4 regions of the Methylobacterium sp. Leaf94 genome follow, and region 4 is predicted to be linked to each of the others. Evidence: riboswitches for the same ligand, from Rfam matches in the RefSeq annotation. Region 4 holds a riboswitch; each other region holds the start of a gene.

Region 1 (4,027 bases), on a different contig from region 4:
GCGCGGGATGTTGAGGAGGGGTGACCCGGGACGCAGCACCTCGTCGCGGGTGACGGCCGCGTCGATGAAGGCATAGCCGCCGATCACCCGGAACTCCGGGGTGACCTGCCCGACGAGGCTGACGTCAAAGCCCTGGCTGCGTACGGCCCCGGCGGCGATCTGGAAGAAGAAGTCCGCCGGATCGGTGGTGAGCACGTTCTCCTTCTCGATGTGGAAGGCGGCGGCCGTCACGCTGAGGCCGTCGAACAGGTCGAGCTTGGCCCCGACCTCGTACGCGAACCCGGTCTCGGGCGCGAAGGGCCGGGAGGCGCTGTCGAAGCCGGTGTTGGGGCGGAACGAGGCGGCGACGTTGCCGTAGAGCGCCAGGAACGACAGCGGCTGGTAGACGAGCCCGGCCCGCGGCGAGAAGCCGGTACGGTCCTGTTCGGTCCGTTCGTTCGCGACCTTGTCGCGGAAGGTCTGGTTGTAGAAGTCGGTGCGGTTGCCCAGCAGCAGCTTCCATTCCGGGCTCAGGGCGATCTGGTCCTGGAGGTAGACCGCCGTGTTGCCGACGTTCTCGCTTGCGCTGTAGCGGCGCGTGAACGGGGGCTTGGCCTGCCCGTAGACCGGGTTGAACAGGTCGATGGCGAAGGGGTCGAGGCGCGGGGTCGAGCGCAGGAGGTTCTCGGTGCTGTTGTAGCGCTCGTGCTCCAGGCCGAGCAGCAAGGTGTGGGCGATGGGCCCGGTCTCGAAGCGCCCGACGAGTTCGGCTTGCCCGATGGCGACGCCCCAGGTGAAGTCGTGCTGGCGGAACTCGCGCAGCAGCGTGCGGCCGTCGTCGAGGATCCCGGTCGTGCCGGTCTGCAGGCCGGTGAGGCTTCCGGTGTTAAGGTGGGTGGCGACGCGCAAATGCCAGTCGGTGTTGAAGGCGTGCTCCAACCGCACCTGCAGCAGCGCGCTCTCGGATACGGAATCGTCGCCCGGCTCGCCGAAGAAGCGCGAGCGCGGGACGAGGCCGAGGCGGTTGTTCACCGCCACCGTACCGCGGTCGAAGGTCTGGCGGTTGCGCAGGTACTGCGCCTCGAACGTGATCTTGGTGTCGGGGGTGACCTGCCAGCTCACCACCGGCGCGAGCAGCACCCGATCTCCGTCGACGAAATCTCGAAAGCTGTCCTGGCGGGCGAGCGCGCCGTTGAAGCGGTAGAGGACGCTGCCGTCCTCGCTCAGCGCCCCGCCGGCATCGACCGTGGTGCGTGCGTTGCCGAAGCTGCCGAACAGAGTGCCCATCTCGACGAAGGGTCGCGCTACGGGCTGCTTGGTGAGGATATTCACGGTCCCGCCCGGATCGCTGCGGCCATAGAGGGCGCCGGCCGGGCCCTTCAGGACCTCGATGGACTGGACGTTTTGGGTGTCGGGGGCGCCGTTGTAGCCGCGGGCGATGTTGAACCCATTCTGGAAGATATCCTGGGTTGCGAAGCCGCGGACGGAGTAGAGGGCGAGGTTCTGGGCGCCGAAGTCGTTCTGCTTGCCGACCCCGGGTACGTAGTCGAGGGCGCGCTCGACCCGGGTCGCGGCGGTGTCGACCAGGACCTCCCGGGGCACCACGTCGACCTGCTGCGGCAGGTCGCGGCGCGGCGTCACCGTCTTGGAGCCGCTGTAGAGCTCGGGCACCCGGTAGGTCGGCATGGCGGTAAGGGTACCCTCGACCGAAAGCGCGTCGAGCACCACGGCGGTCTCGCCCGAGGGCGCCCCCTGGGCGGCGACGGCGGTGGGGATCGCGCAGGACAGGGCCAGCACGGACATCAGCGGGATGGACGGTGAACGGGACACGTTGATGGGCCTCGGGCGACGGCAGTGGCACGTCACCGCGAACGAGGCCGAACCACGCGCAGCGCGCATGCTTCCGCACCCGCCGGGGCACCCCGCCCAGCGTGTCTCGCGTGTGACCACGACTGACGGCAGGTCTCCTGGCTCGCGGGTCATCGCCCTTCACCGTCTTCCCGAGCGAGGCCGCTCAGTGACGTCGGTGGCGAAGGGCTCGCCGCTTACAGTTGCGGGGGCAGCCGCGGCGTTGGGGCTACCCCCGCACCGCGTTCCCTTTTGATCCTCCGGGGAGGAACCGTCACAGCCGAGGTACCATGCCGACGCCCATGCCCGTCAACGGACCAAGTGCAATGCACGAGGGGTTATGCCCTGCCGGCAACACTTGGGAACACGGATCGCTCGCTGCGTCCGTCAGGTCAGGACCTCGACCTGCTGCGGCGACAAGCTACGCCACCAAGCGTCCGGGGATTGGAAAACCTCGTAGGTGAACCGGAGGACCTCATCCGGCTGGCGATGCGACGGGTCCACCCGACCACGCTCCGCGTTGCGGACTTTCAGAACCTCCCACGGCACGTCGAACACTTTCCACTCCACGGTGAGCCCGTGTCGGGCGACGATCCCAAGCTCGCGCTCGAACACGGGTCTGATGAGATGTGTGTCCGCCATCACCACGCTGAAGCCGCTCGTCAGGGCGGCATCCAGGGCCGCTTCCTTGACCCGGTGCAGGAGGTCCCGGGCCGCATCGTCATGTGAGCCCTGCCTGAGTTCCCAGTAGACCTGCCGGTGCGGCGGCCAGAGGGTCTGACGGAAGTCGTCGAGGGTGAGGTGGACCCAGCCGTCGAGCGGATCGAAGCGGCGGGCGTAGGTCGTCTTCCCCGCGCCCGGGCAGCCGATTAGGCCGATTACCCTCTGGGGCGTACCCCACCGATTCCTGCCGGGCACCGTCCGGGTCACGGTCAGGCCGCCGCCTCTGCATCCTCGTCGTCGCCTGCCGTGGCCTCGATGATCTCGCCCCGCAGGTAACGTGCCTGGGCCTCGGCGACCCGGCGTGCGCCCTGGGCGTGGCGGGTCGACACCGTGCCGCCGGGCGCCTCGGGCCCGCCGCGCTTGATGGCCACGAGTTCCGGATCACCCCAATGGTCGAGCATCGCCTGGAACGCTTCGTAGCGGCCGGTATCGAAGGTGATGCGGTCGCCCATCATGTCCTTGTAGGGGTGGGCCGGGTGCAGGCCTCCGCAGGGGACCCAGCCCGCCGGGATCGGCGTCGTGGCGGCATGGGTCCGACCGCTGCGCAGGAGCTTCGGCAGTACGTGCGTGTGCGGACCTTCAGGACTGGTACCGCCAGCCCCGGGGATCGGGGCATAGACCTCGACGCGCCCGGCCCGCGCCAGGAATACCCGGTGCGGGCTCATGGCGACGAGATGCGGCCCGATGGGGTTTGCGTGGTCGAATAGCGGCATGCCGACGCCGGCCCGCAGCCGCTCGACGGCCTCCGGATCGCGTACCCGCACGCAGGCATCCACGGCGAGAAGGCCGAGGCCGAGGTCGAACAGGATGCCGTCGCGATCCTCGACCCGGGCGGCGTTTCGGTCGGGCCCGAGCTCCGTCACCACGGTCCTGCGGTTCATCGCGCAGGTCGCCTCCGGCAAGCAAAGCGCGATGGCGTGGTTCCAGCCGGACGAAACGGCCGTCTCGTAGGCGACGGGCCGCAGGTCGGAGCTCGGGGTCAGGGCGATGGCCCCGCGCGTGGTCGCAAGTCCCAGGCGCTCGTCCGGCAGCGCCACGACGGGTTCGTCGGGATCGCGCATGAACTCGGCGATGGCACCGAAGCTGCCCAGGCTCCAGGCCGTGGTCGGATCGGCCAGTGCACCGCGCAGAAGGGCGACGGTGGCATCAGGGCTGTTTGGGGAAGGCTGCATCGATCTCCTCCGTATGGGGCCCCGAACGGTTCCAGGGCAGGATGTAGGGGACTCCGTCCGGTCCAGCTCCACGGCAAACTGTGACGCCAAAGACGTCCGAAAGTAGCCGGTCGGTCAACGCAACGTCCGGGTGTCCATCGGCGGCGACACGTCCCGCGCCCAGGACCACGATCCGGTCGCAGAACCGGGCCGCGAGGGTCAGATCGTGCATGACGGCGACGACGCCGGTGCCGGCCAGGGCCACGCTCCGCAACAGCGTCATGGCGTCGAGCTGGTGGGCAGGGTCGAGGGCGGTGATCGGTTCG
Region 2 (4,027 bases), on a different contig from region 4:
GCGCTGGCGCCGCGCAGCATCTCCACGGTGTTCTGCGGGTCGGCGAAGCGCTCCAGCCCGCGCTCACGCACGGGATTGAACACCACGACCTTCGCGCCGCGCTGGGCCGCCCGCCGCAGGTCGCCGAGCATGCGCGGATGGTTGGTGCCGGGGTTCTGCCCGACGACGAAGATCGCGTCGGCTTTCTCGAAATCCTCCAGCAGCACGGTGCCTTTGCCGACGCCGATGGCCGCCTGGAGGGCGATGCCGCTGGCCTCGTGGCACATGTTGGAGCAGTCGGGGAAGTTGTTGGTGCCGTAGTGCCGGGCGAAGAGCTGGTAGACGTAGGCGGCTTCGTTCGAGGCGCGGCCCGAGGTGTAGAACTCGGCCTGGTCCGGGTGGTCGAGCCCGCGCAGGGTGGCGCCGATTTCCGCGAAGGCGGCGTCCCAGGTCGTGGCGACGTAGCGGTCGCTGGCCGCGTCGTAGCGCATCGGATGCGTCAGGCGGCCCTCGCCCTCCAGGGCGTAGTCGGTCCAGCCGCGCAGCGCGCTCACGGTGTGCTTGGCGAAGAACTTCGGCGGCGTGCGCTTGTCGGTGGCCTCCCAGGACACCGCCTTCACGCCGTTCTCGCAGAACTCGAACGAGGACCCGTGCGCCGGATCGCCCCAGGCGCAGCCGGGGCAGTCGAAGCCGTCGGGCTGGTTGGCCTTCAGCATGGCGCGCGCACCCGACAGGGGCGCTCGGCTTCCCAGCAGGTGCTTGCCGCAACTTTTCAGGGCCCCCCAGCCGCCAGCCGCGGAGGAGCGCTTCGGGGTCGCGACCGGATGATCCATGACGGGGTCCTGAGGGGCAGGGCTCGCATGGCCGACGATCGGCCGCGAAGCGGAGCAGTCTCGCCCCAGCGATATCGCGATGCACAGCGCGCGCTCAATCGCGCGAAAACGCAGGCCAGTCATGCCGTTAGGGGTCCCATGCGTTTTTTGCAGAGCCGATGAAGACCGGGTTAAAACCGTTCCAGGCCGCAATGCGGAAAATCGGGACCCTCCTCTTCGGCCCCGGTCCCTGGCGGAGGGCGGGTCGATCGCCTAACCCTCGGGCCGGATCGGCCGCTGGAAAGCGGGGAAGACGGGAGCGTGGGAGATGCGGACGCCGGTGAGGATCTTCGCGGCGGCGGCCGTCGGCCTCGCGGTCGGCCTCGCGGTGATGGCGCATGACCGGCAGGTGGGCGCCGAATGGGCCGTGTCGGCCGAGCAGATCGCCGACGCGCAGGCCTACGGCAAGCCCGGCGTGGAGCTTCCGCCGGGCCACATGGTGACCGCGCCCCAGCGCAGCGAGGGCGCGGAGCGCCTTCCCCTGAAATGGATCCTCCTCGGCCTCGCGGCCGGTGGCGCGGTCCTGGCCGGCACGGGCCACCGGCGCGCGCCGGCGCGGAAACCGGATGACCGACCCTGACGCCCGACGCCTGTCGCCTGCCGGGCACACCGGCCCGAAAACCCCGCGCGGCCATTGACGCCGTCACCGCGTGTCGGGCTTCCTGGCGTCGGACGGTTCCTCCCCGGAGGATCAAAAGGGAACGCGGTGAGGAGTTTTGCTCCAACGCCGCGGCTGCCCCCGCAACTGTAAGCGGCGAGTTCCTCATCAGCACGTCACTGGGTGTCTCGACATCTGGGAAGACGATGAGAGGGCGGTGACCCGCGAGCCAGGAGACCTGCCGTCAGTCGTGGTCACACGCGAAACGCATCGGGCGGGGTGTCCTGGTGGGTGTCGGGGCGGATGCCGTGCGGCATCCGGGCCGGCCTCGTTCGCGGTGACGTGCCACAGACGTCGCCCGAGGTCCCATGTCGTCCTCCCGTTTTCGCTCGTTTCCCCGTTCACGGCCCACCGCCCGATCCTGGCTCCTCGGCGCCTGCGCCGGTTTCCTGCCCTACGGCGCCGGGATTCCGGACGCGTTCGCCGAGACTGCGCAGGCGGACCTCGCCGAATTGTCCGTGACCGCCGAGGCCCCGGCCAGCGGTGGCCGCGGGCCGGCCGCCCATGCGGGATTCGTCGGCGGCGTCACCGGCATCGGCGGCGGCCTCCGCAGCGTCGATGCGGCGAGCGCCGGCGTGATCTCGGGGGCGGCACTCAACGGCCGGCCGATCACCCGGCCCGGCGAGGCGCTCGAGAGCGTGCCCGGCCTCATCGTCACCCAGCATTCCGGGGAGGGGAAGGCCAACCAGTTCTTCCTGCGCGGGTTCAACCTCGACCACGGCACCGACATCGCGCTTCACGTGGACGGCATGCCGGTGAACATGCGCACCCACGCCCACGGCCAGGGCTATGCCGACCTGAATTTCCTGATCCCGGAACTCGTCGGCGCGGTCGAATTCCACAAGGGACCCTACTTCGTCCGCGACGGCGACTTCGCCTCTGCCGGCTCGGTGCGGATCGACTATCTCGACACGGTCGCGCGCAACCTCGCGCTGACGTCGCTCGGCAGCTTCGGCTACAAGCGCGCCCTCAGCATCGCCTCCGCGCCCCTCGGCGAAGGCCACCTGCTCGTGGCCGGCGAGGCCCAGACCTATGACGGCCCCTGGGACGTGCCCGACCGCCTCGCCAAGCTGAACGCCGTCGTCCGCTACAGCCAGGGCACGGCCCTCGACGGCTTCGCGCTGACGGGCATGGCCTACTGGGCCAAGTGGAACGCCACCAACCAGATCCCGGAGCGCGCCGTGGCGGAGGGGATCATCGGCCGCTTCGGCTCCCTGAATCCCACGGACGGTGGCGACACCGGCCGCTTCTCCCTCTCAGGCCGCTGGAGCCGGACGAGCGACGCCGGCATCACCCGGGCGAGCGGCTACGTCATCCGCTACGGCATGAACCTGTTCAACGACTTCACCTACTTCCTCAACGATCCGGTGAACGGCGACCAGTTCCGCCAGCGCGACAGCCGGGTGCTCGGCGGCGGCGAGGTCAGCCACACCGTCGAGGGCACCCTGTTCGGCTTGGCCGTGGAGAACGAGATCGGCCTCCAGACCCGCACCGACGCCATCCGGGTCGGCCTGTTCAACACCACGGCGCGGCAAACCCGCTCGACCGTGCTCGATGACCGGGTGCTGGAGGCGAGCGCGGCCCTCTACGTCGAGAGCCGGATGCGCTGGACCGACTGGCTGCGCACCAGCGTCGGCGTGCGCGCCGACGGGTTCTCCGCCGATGTCCGCTCGGACACGCCGGCCAATTCCGGCACGGCCCGGGACGGGATCGTCAACCCGAAGCTCGGCCTCGTGCTGGGACCCTGGTTCGACACCGAGGTGTTCGTGAACTACGGGGGCGGCTTCCACTCGAACGATGCCCGCGGCGTCACCGCCACGGTGGATCCGGCGAGCCCGCTCTTCAACATCAGCCGCTCGCCCTTCCTCGTGCCCTCGACGGGCTCGGAGATCGGCCTGCGCAACCGCAGCCTCGCCGGGCTGGAGACGGCGGTGACGCTGTTCCAGCTCGACTTCGCCTCCGAGAACCTGTTCCAGGGCGACAGCGGCACCACCGAGCCGAGCCGTCCCACCCGCCGCTTCGGCGTCGAATGGACCAACCGCTACGCGGTGACGCCCTGGCTCTCCCTGGAGGGGGACCTGACGGTGACGAATGCCCGCTTCGCGGACCGCGACCCCGTCGGCAACCGAGTCCCGGAGGCGCCCACCACCATCGCCTCGGCCGGGTTCACCTTCGGCGAGGGGCCGGGCTGGTTCGGAGCGATGCGCCTGCGCTACTTCGGGCCGCGGCCGCTGATCGAGGACAATTCGGTGCGCTCGCGCCCGACGGCGCTGGTCAACGGGCGGGTCGGCTACAACTTCGACAACGGAATCAGCCTGTCCCTCGACGTGTTGAACCTGACCAACGCCCAGGCCGATCAGATCACCTACTTCTACACCTCCCGTTTGCCCGGCGAGGCGGCGGACGGCGTCGCGGACCGGCACTTCCACCCCGTCGAGCCGACGGCGGTGCGCCTGACCCTGGCGGGGCGGTTCTAGGTCACATGCCGGGTGAAAGTCTGTGAGATGACTTTGCCATG
Region 3 (4,027 bases), on a different contig from region 4:
CGGGGACGGCCCGTGGGGGTAGGGGGGACAGATCGGAAAGGTTCGAAACGCGCATGTCGCCACGTCTGACCGCCCTTTCGAGGCTCGTCCGCGCGGCGGCCTGGCTGAGCGTGGGGACCCTGGTCTGGCTCTCCTGGATTCCGCGGGATTGGGAGGCGCGCACCTCCCTGCCGGGTCAGGTCGAGCACGCCATCGCGTATGGCGGGACCGCCGGCCTGTTCGTCCTCGGCTACGGTGCCGGGCTGCGCTGGTGGCGGATCGGCGTGCCGCTCACCGTCCTGGGGGTCGTCATGGAGATCGGCCAGCGCTGGGTGCCCGGCCGGACCGCGCAGGTCATCGACGCTATGGCCAGCGGATCGGGCGCGCTCCTCGGCGCGCTGGGCGGCACGATCGTCGCCCGCCATCTGCTCAAGCCCGAGCCCCCGTTCCGGTAGGGCGCGCCGGCTCAGCCGGACGCCCCGAAGGTTCACGCCTTCCGGGGTTCGGCGGGCGAGGCCTCGGACGTCCAGAGCAGCGAAGCCGCGACATAGGACGCCTCCACCGCCACGAGCATCCAGACCGCATCGGTCAGGACGATCGCGAGGGCACGCTGCTCCAGGGCCCCCTCGATGCCGATCGCCACCGCCAGCAGCGATACGATCACCAGAAGACCCGGCAGGCGCACGGCCTGGCTTGCGGCAGCTCCAAGCGAGGCAAAACAGATCAGAAGCATTTGCGCACCAACGACACCGGAAGCCAGACTACCTAGGTATTGAGAGGACACAAGCGGAAATAAACAGCACTTTTGTGCTTTGCACAATTTCAGCTGCACTGCGGTCGTTAGTCCATTATCAACCTTAGCACTCCGTGAGCGACCCAACAGAGGAAGACGACCCAGGCTAGAGCCAGTCCGAACCCCAGCCCCAGGACCATGAGGGTCGAGACCCCGTGCCCGGCGCGGCGGAAGGCGGCCCGCCGCGGCGGGATCGCGGGCCCGTCGACACGCGGTTCGGGATCGTTGGTTTTCTCCGGCAATCGCTCGATAAAGAACCCGAAGGCGATCGCCGTCGCCCGCACGGGCCGTATCGCGCCCTAAGCCGTCGCTCAGCACCGACCGCGTCGCCCGCGCCCTCATGGCGCGCGGCACATCCGGTGCGGGCGCAGGCGACGCGGGAACGGAGCGTTCCCGAACGGGAAGTCCCGATCCACGGATCACGGCGCAGTCCGGGCTGTTTCCGACTAGCCCGGCGGCGCCGCCGGATCTGGCGCGTCGAACGGCGCCCCCGCCCGCGGCGTCGCGACGGCGCCGGCCGGGCCTGCGCCCTCCCCATGCTGTCCGAGGGGGGATGTCCCACGTGTCCGCTCACCGCCAACGCCCGGATTCGGCGGGGGTGTCGGAACCGGGCCGGGAGGGCGGTCGCTTCCTGAAGCCCCTGCGCGCGGCGCGCGGCCTATGCCGGCGCCCGCTCGCCAATGTGGTCGGGGCCGAATACGACACTGTCCTCTCGCAGCTGGAGACCGGACGGGGACGGGTCCCACCGAATTGCTACCGCGCCTGGGCGGCCGTCCGCGACGTCCCCGCCTAGGCCCTCGTCCGGGACCTGATGCGCGTCGACGGCCCGTTCACCCACGCGATCCTGTTCGCGGACCACGACGCGGTGGCGGCGAGCGGCTGAGGCGACCCGCCCCCGAGCCCGTCCCCGGCGCCGTCAGGGACAGGCGGCGTCCTCCTGCGCCGGTGCGGCCGACTTCGGGGCGTTGCGGGCGCGCTCGGCCCGCAGCTCCCGCTCGGCCATCAGCCAGAACTCGACCTCGAACCCCTCGGGGCGGTGGTTGCGCTCCCAGATCTCATGGGCGCGCTCGCGGATCCGCTCGAACGTGATCCCATCCTCGGACATCGTGCTCTCTGCTCCTTCAGTCTCGGTCACAGCGTCACAGCCCGGTTCTCCCTGCGGGGCCAACGCTCCACGGCGGGATTTGTCCCCCGATCCGCGTGAGGCCGCCCCGGTCGCCCCCTTCGCCGGGCAGGCTGCCGAACCCCGGGGGATTTGACGGCGGCGCCGGAAACGGCCTAGCTTACCCGCGACGGTTCCTCTTTAACGAGGATCAAAAGGGAACGCGGTGAGGGCGAGAGTCCGAGGCCGCGGCTGCCCCCGCAACTGTAAGCGGCGAGCTCCTCATCAACACGTCACTGGGTGAACGGTCCGTCAGGACCCGGGCCTGGGAAGACGATGGGAGGGCGGTGACCCGCGAGCCAGGAGACCTGCCGTCAGTCGTGGTCACACGCGAAACGCATCGGGCGGGGTGTCCTGGTGGGTGTCGGGGCGTTCGCTTGCCGCGAACGGACCGACCTCTTCGCGGTGACGTGCCACTCCGCGCGACTCGTCGCGTCAGCCGTCCCGTCGATGCCCGTCCTCGCCCGCAAGTCTTGCTCCCGCATGCTCCCTCCGGCCGCCCCGCGCGGCCCGGTGACGGCTGCGCCGCGGACACGCCGGCCCCGGGCCCCGCTTGCCAATTGTAATGTTATAACATTCAGTCTAGCGGAGACGGCAGGTCGGCCCCGACCGATGCCCGCGCCCTTGTTCGGTTGCCCCATGTCCGGTTGCCCCACATCCCGTTACCCTATGCCCGTCGCCCCCATCCCGTCCCGAACCGCGAACGCGCGCGGGTCGCGGCGAGGCCCGACCTTGCCGTCGCGACACGTCCTGCCCCTGGCGGCCCTGCTCGGCGGCCTGCTGCCGATCTCCGCCGAGGCCGAGACCCGGGAGGTCCCGCCGGCCGTCACCCTGGAGACCCTGGAGGTCGCGGGCTCCGGGCGGGGCGGCCCGGCGCCCGCCGAGGGGCTCAACCTGCGCAGCCCCGGCCGCAGCGCCAGCCGCCTCGGCCTGACGGCCCTGGAGACCCCCGCCAGCGTCGACGTGATCGCGGGCGAGACCACGCGGCTGCGCGGCCAGAACACGGTGGCGGAGGCCGTCACCCAGAACGCCACCGGCATCACCACGGTGGCGGCGCCGGGCAACGGCAACGGCGCCTTCACGGCCCGGGGCTTTTCCGGCCCGAACTCGATCCAGCAGCTCTACGACGGCACCCGCCTGTTCGTGGGCGCCGGCACCGTCACCTTCCCGTTCGACACCTGGAACGTCGAGCGCATCGAGGTGCTGCGCGGGCCGGCCTCCGTGCTCTACGGCGACGGCGCCATCGGCGGCGTGATCAATGTCGTCACCAAGAAGCCGGTCTTCACGCCCCTCAACGAGGCCCGCGCGGCGGTCGGCTCGGACGGTCTGGCGCGTCTGGCCCTGGATTCCGGCGGCCCGATCGGGGAGGCGCTCGCCTACCGCCTCAACATCAGCGGCAACCGGGCCGAGGGCTGGATCGCCCCGGACGGGAGCTTCCGCAACCTCGCGGTCTCGGGCGCCCTGACCCTGCAGGCGACGCCGGACCTCGCCGTCACCCTGAGCCACGATTTCGGCTATCAGGAGCCGGCCCGCTACTGGGGCACGCCCCTCGTCGACGGGCGCATCCGCGACGCCCTCCGGTTCAACAACTACAACGTCCGCGACGCCCAGATCCTCTGGACCGACAACTGGACGCAACTGCGCGCCGAGTGGACGCCGAGCGCCGACGTCACGGTCCGCAACACCGCCTACCGGCTCCAGAGCCGGCGCCAGTGGCGGGACGTGGAGCAATACGCCTTCAACCGCGGCACAGGCCGGATCGACCGCTCCGACTACCTCGAGATCTACCACCAGCAGGAGCAGATCGGGAACCGCCTCGACGCCACCTTCCGCGGCACCCTGTTCGGCTTCCGCAACGAATTCCTGGCCGGGTTCGACGTGAACCACATCGCCTTCCGGCACACCAACAACTTCTATTTCGACACCACCACCAGCGTCGATCCCTTCGCCTACGACCCGGGCCTGTTCCCGGCCGAGGGCCGCGCCCGGCCCGCCTACGCCACCAGCACGCGCCAGGCCTCGGTCTTCGCCGAGAACCGCCTGATCCTGTCCGACCAGGTCTCGCTCCTGGCCGGCGTGCGCTACGACGCGCC
Region 4 (4,027 bases):
TCGCCGCAGGCGAGCCGCACCTGACGGTAGCGGAGGACGGTGTCGGGGACGGCATTCAGGCGCCGGCGCGTCTCCTCCGAGGCGGGCTTGTCCGCGCCGCGCTGCCGATTCGCCGCGAGCCGCGGCGTCGCGGCCATGCCGTGCTCGGCGCACCAGCCTTCGAGGGTCGCGGTGGCGGAGCGGCTGGCGAGCAGCCGGGCGTTCAGGCCCTCCACCACCGCCAGGGCCTCGACGCGGCCGAGATAGCTGGCCGGCCAGGCCAGCGCGGTTTCAGCGTAGGCCGGATGGATGCCCGACAGGACAAGGAGCCCGACCGGGCCGAGGACGAAGCGCATCAGAATTCGATGCCCACCTGCGCCTTCACCCCGGCGGCGAAGTGATGCTTCACGACCGCCATCTCGGTGACGAGGTCGGCGGCCTCGATCAGGGCCGGCTTGGCGTTGCGGCCGGTGACCACGACGTGGAGGTCCGGTCGGCGCGCCCGGAAGGCCGCCACCACGGCCTCGAGATCCAAGTAGTCGTAGCGCAGGGCGATGTTGAGCTCGTCCAGCACCACGAGGCGGATCGTCGGATCGGCCATAAGGTCAAGGGCCTTGGCCCAGGCGTGCTCGGCGGCGGCGATGTCGCGAGCCTTGTCCTGGGTTTCCCAGGTGAAGCCCTCGCCGAGGGTGTGCCAGTCGATCCGGTCGCCGAAGGCCGTGAGGGCGTGCTTCTCGCCGGTGTCCCAGGCGCCCTTGATGAACTGCACCACGCCGACGCGCCAGCCGTGGCCCAGCGCCCGCAGGATCAGCCCGAGGGCCGCCGTGGTCTTGCCCTTCCCGGGCCCGGTGTTGACGATGAGGAGCCCCTTCTCGATCGTCTTCTCCGCCACCTCGGCATCCTGGACGGCCTTGCGCTTCTCCATCTTTTCGCGATGGCGGTCGGCGTCGGTCATGGGGTGGCTCCGGGTTGGGGTTTCACGACCAGGGGCAGGCCCGCCACCGTGAGGACGACGCGGTCCGCCTGGGCCGCGAGGCGCTGGTGCAGGCGCCCCGCCGCATCGCGGAAACGGCGGGCCAGCGCGTTGTCCGGCACGATCCCGAGGCCGACCTCGTTGCCCACCAGGACCACCGGGCCGGGGGCCGCCGTGCAGGCCGCGAGCAGCGCGGCGGTGGCGGCGTCCACGTCGGCCTCCGCCAGGATCAGGTTGGTGAGCCAGAGGGTGAGGCAATCGACCAGCACCGGCCCGGTCGCGGCGGCGACCGCCTCGGGCAGGGCGAGCGGCACGTCCTGCGTGATCCAGCCGTCCGGGCGGCGGGCGCGGTGGAGCGCGATGCGCTCGCGCATCTCGTCGTCCCAGGCCTGGGCGGTGGCGAGGTAGAGCCAGGGCCGAGGCTGCGCCTCGATCAGCCCCTCGGCATGGGCGCTCTTGCCGGAGCGCGCGCCGCCGAGCACGAGGGTCAGTCTGGGTGGAGGATGCGGCATGCGGCCTGCTGTGCCCGAAATCGAGGTCCCGGGTCAAAGGCGGGAATCCGATCCGGGCCGCGTTGTCAGCGGATCGGCAACCGCGTAGAAGCGTGGATCGGACGGTGCCCCGGCGACGGGGTGAAAAGGGAATGCGGTGAGGGGGCGACCTCGAAACCGCAGCTGCCCCCGCAACTGTGAGCGGAGACGGGACTGCCATCAGCCACTGGAGCGATCCGGGAAGGCGGCAGGACCAGCGACCCGCGAGCCAGGAGACCTGCCGTCCTCCCGCTCGATGCTTGACGGCCGCCGGCGGGGCGGCCAGGAGATGAACCCGATGTCGACCAACACCCTCGTCCTGACCGGCACCCGCACCAACGAGCGCCTCGGCGCCGTGCTCGTGGCCGCCTTCCTCGGCCTCGGCCTCGTGTTCATGGCGGGCTTCGCCCCCGCCATGGCGCTGCACAACGCGGCGCACGACTTCCGCCACAGCCAGAACTTCCCCTGCCACTGAGCGTCTCCGCTTAAGGCAGACAATCCCATGATCATCCGGCTCGTGTCGGCGGCCCTGGTCGCCGGCTTCCTCGCGGCCGTCGTCGCGACGGGCCTGCAGCTCGCGCTCACCTCGCCGCTCATCATCGCGGCCGAGCGCTACGAGACGCAGGCCTCCGCCGCCCCCGTTCGGCCGACCCCCGCCTCGCTGATCGTCCGCGTCCATGGCGGTCACGATCACGGCACCAAGGATCCCTCGGTGGCGGGCGGCGAGGTCGCGCCCGACTGGCAGCCCGGCCCCGGCCTGCCGCGCATGGCCTTCACCGCGCTCGCCACCCTGGTGGGCGGCGTCGGCTACGCGTTCCTGCTCGGTGCCGTGCTCCTGGCCTGCAACCGCGAGCCCAGCCCCGAGACCGGCCTGCGCTTCGCCATCGGCGGCTTCCTCGCGGTGGCGCTGGCCCCCGCCCTCGGCCTCGCGCCGGAACTCCCCGGGATGGAGGCCGCGCCGCTGGCCGACCGCCAGTTCTGGTGGGTGATGACCGCCGCGGCCACCGCCATGGGGCTCTACCTCATCGCGATCCGGCGGGCGCCGATCACCATCGCGGGCGGCATTGTGCTCCTCGTCGCGCCCCATCTCGCGGGTGCGCCGGAGGCGAGCCACGCCGCCTCGAACCTGCCGGCCTCCTACGCCGCGCAGTTCGCGGCGCGCTCGCTGGGCATCGCCTTCGTGTTCTGGGCGGTGATCGGGTTGGCCTATGGCTGGGCCTGGGGGCTGTTCGGCAAGACCCGGCCGACCCACGCGCGGCCGACCCATGCCTGACCACATGCCCGACCCGCGGCCTGACACGGACCACGCCGCCGTCACCCTCTACGTCTGCGCCACCTGCCGGACGGCCGGCGACGCCTCGGAGCCGCGGGCGGGCGCCCGCCTGCTCGCCGCGCTTCAGGACGCCGTGAGCGCCGGCGGCCACCCGGGCATCACGGTCGAGAGCGTCGAATGCCTCTCGGTTTGCAAGCGCCCCTGCACGGTGGCGGTGGCCTCGCAAGGCCGCTGGACCTACGTCTACGGCGATCTCGACCCGGTCGCGTCGGCCGGCACCATCCTGGACGGCGTGGCGCTCTATGCCGAGACGCCGGACGGCATCGTGCCGTGGAAGGCCCGGCCGCAGGAATTCCGCAAGGGCGTCGTCGCCCGCCTTCCCCCATTCCCGCCGCCCGTCGCGGCGCCCCCCCTTCCGGACGCCGCCGAATGACCCTCGTCGCCAAGATCCCCTGCACCATCGTCACGGGCTTCCTCGGGGCCGGCAAGACCACCCTGGTGCGCCACCTCGTGGAGAACGCGAACGGCCGGCGCCTCGCCATCATCGTCAACGAGTTCGGCGACATCGGCTTCGACGGCTCGTTCCTGGCCGCCTGCGGCATCGAGGGCTGCGGCGACGAGGACATCGTCGAGCTCGCCAACGGCTGCATCTGCTGCACCGTGGCCGACGATTTCGTGCCGGCTCTGAACAAGCTCCTCGACCGGGCCGATCCGCCCGAGCACATCCTGATCGAGACCTCGGGCCTCGCCCTGCCCAAACCCCTGGTCCAGGCCTTCCAGTGGCCGGCGATCCGCTCGCGGGTGACGGTGGACGGCGTGGTCGCGGTCATCGACGGCCCGGCCGTGGCCGCCGGCTTCTTCGCCGACGATCCGGCGGCGCTCGCCGCCCAGCGCGCGGACGACGCCAGCGTCGACCACGACAATCCCCTCGAGGAGGTGTTCGAGGACCAGCTCCTCTGCGCCGACCTCGTGGTGATGAACAAGGCCGACCTCCTCGACGAGGCCGGGCGCGCCAAGGTCCGGGCCGAGGTCACCGAACACCTGCCCCGCGCGGTGAAGATGGTGGAGGCCGAGCACGGCCGCCTCGACCCGCGCGTGATCCTGGGGATCCAGGCGGCGGCCGAGGACGACCTCGACGCGCGTCCGTCCCACCACGGCGAGGGCGAGGACCACGACCACGACGACTTCGATTCGGTGGCGCTGCCGGTGGCGGCCACGGCCTCGGCCGAGGACCTGGCCATCCGCGTCGCCCGCGCCGCCGAGACGGAGGGC

Evidence for each region. A riboswitch is a leader RNA that binds a small molecule or an ion and turns the genes downstream of it on or off. The one in region 4 is predicted to bind cobalamin.
Region 1: another riboswitch for cobalamin. It lies ahead of ASG63_RS06825 (TonB-dependent siderophore receptor); the one in region 4 lies ahead of ASG63_RS09150 (CbtB domain-containing protein).
Region 2: another riboswitch for cobalamin. It lies ahead of ASG63_RS01965 (TonB-dependent receptor); the one in region 4 lies ahead of ASG63_RS09150 (CbtB domain-containing protein).
Region 3: another riboswitch for cobalamin. It lies ahead of ASG63_RS06910 (TonB-dependent siderophore receptor); the one in region 4 lies ahead of ASG63_RS09150 (CbtB domain-containing protein).

What each region holds. Positions count from the first base shown of each region.
Region 1 is NZ_LMRM01000008.1:151,197-155,223, forward strand. Features, by position in the region: gene ASG63_RS06825 (TonB-dependent siderophore receptor) at 1-1,809, opposite strand, end outside; cobalamin riboswitch at 1,920-2,118, opposite strand; gene ASG63_RS06830 (AAA family ATPase) at 2,215-2,745, opposite strand; gene ASG63_RS06835 (DUF6925 family protein) at 2,760-3,722, opposite strand; gene ASG63_RS06840 (ABC transporter ATP-binding protein) at 3,697-4,027, opposite strand, start outside.
Region 2 is NZ_LMRM01000002.1:37,397-41,423, forward strand. Features, by position in the region: gene ASG63_RS01955 (FdhF/YdeP family oxidoreductase) at 1-812, opposite strand, end outside; gene ASG63_RS01960 (hypothetical protein) at 1,120-1,431, shown strand; cobalamin riboswitch at 1,508-1,709, shown strand; gene ASG63_RS01965 (TonB-dependent receptor) at 1,818-3,986, shown strand.
Region 3 is NZ_LMRM01000009.1:7,900-11,926, forward strand. Features, by position in the region: gene ASG63_RS06885 (hypothetical protein) at 54-434, shown strand; gene ASG63_RS06890 (hypothetical protein) at 467-643, opposite strand; gene ASG63_RS06905 (DUF2934 domain-containing protein) at 1,689-1,877, opposite strand; cobalamin riboswitch at 2,049-2,264, shown strand; gene ASG63_RS06910 (TonB-dependent siderophore receptor) at 2,604-4,027, shown strand, end outside.
Region 4 is NZ_LMRM01000012.1:155,921-159,947, reverse strand. Features, by position in the region: gene ASG63_RS09165 (hypothetical protein) at 1-335, opposite strand, end outside; gene cobO (cob(I)yrinic acid a,c-diamide adenosyltransferase) at 335-934, opposite strand; gene cobU (bifunctional adenosylcobinamide kinase/adenosylcobinamide-phosphate guanylyltransferase) at 931-1,464, opposite strand; cobalamin riboswitch at 1,550-1,742, shown strand; gene ASG63_RS09150 (CbtB domain-containing protein) at 1,781-1,957, shown strand; gene ASG63_RS09145 (CbtA family protein) at 1,985-2,755, shown strand; gene ASG63_RS09140 (DUF1636 family protein) at 2,748-3,188, shown strand; gene cobW (cobalamin biosynthesis protein CobW) at 3,185-4,027, shown strand, end outside.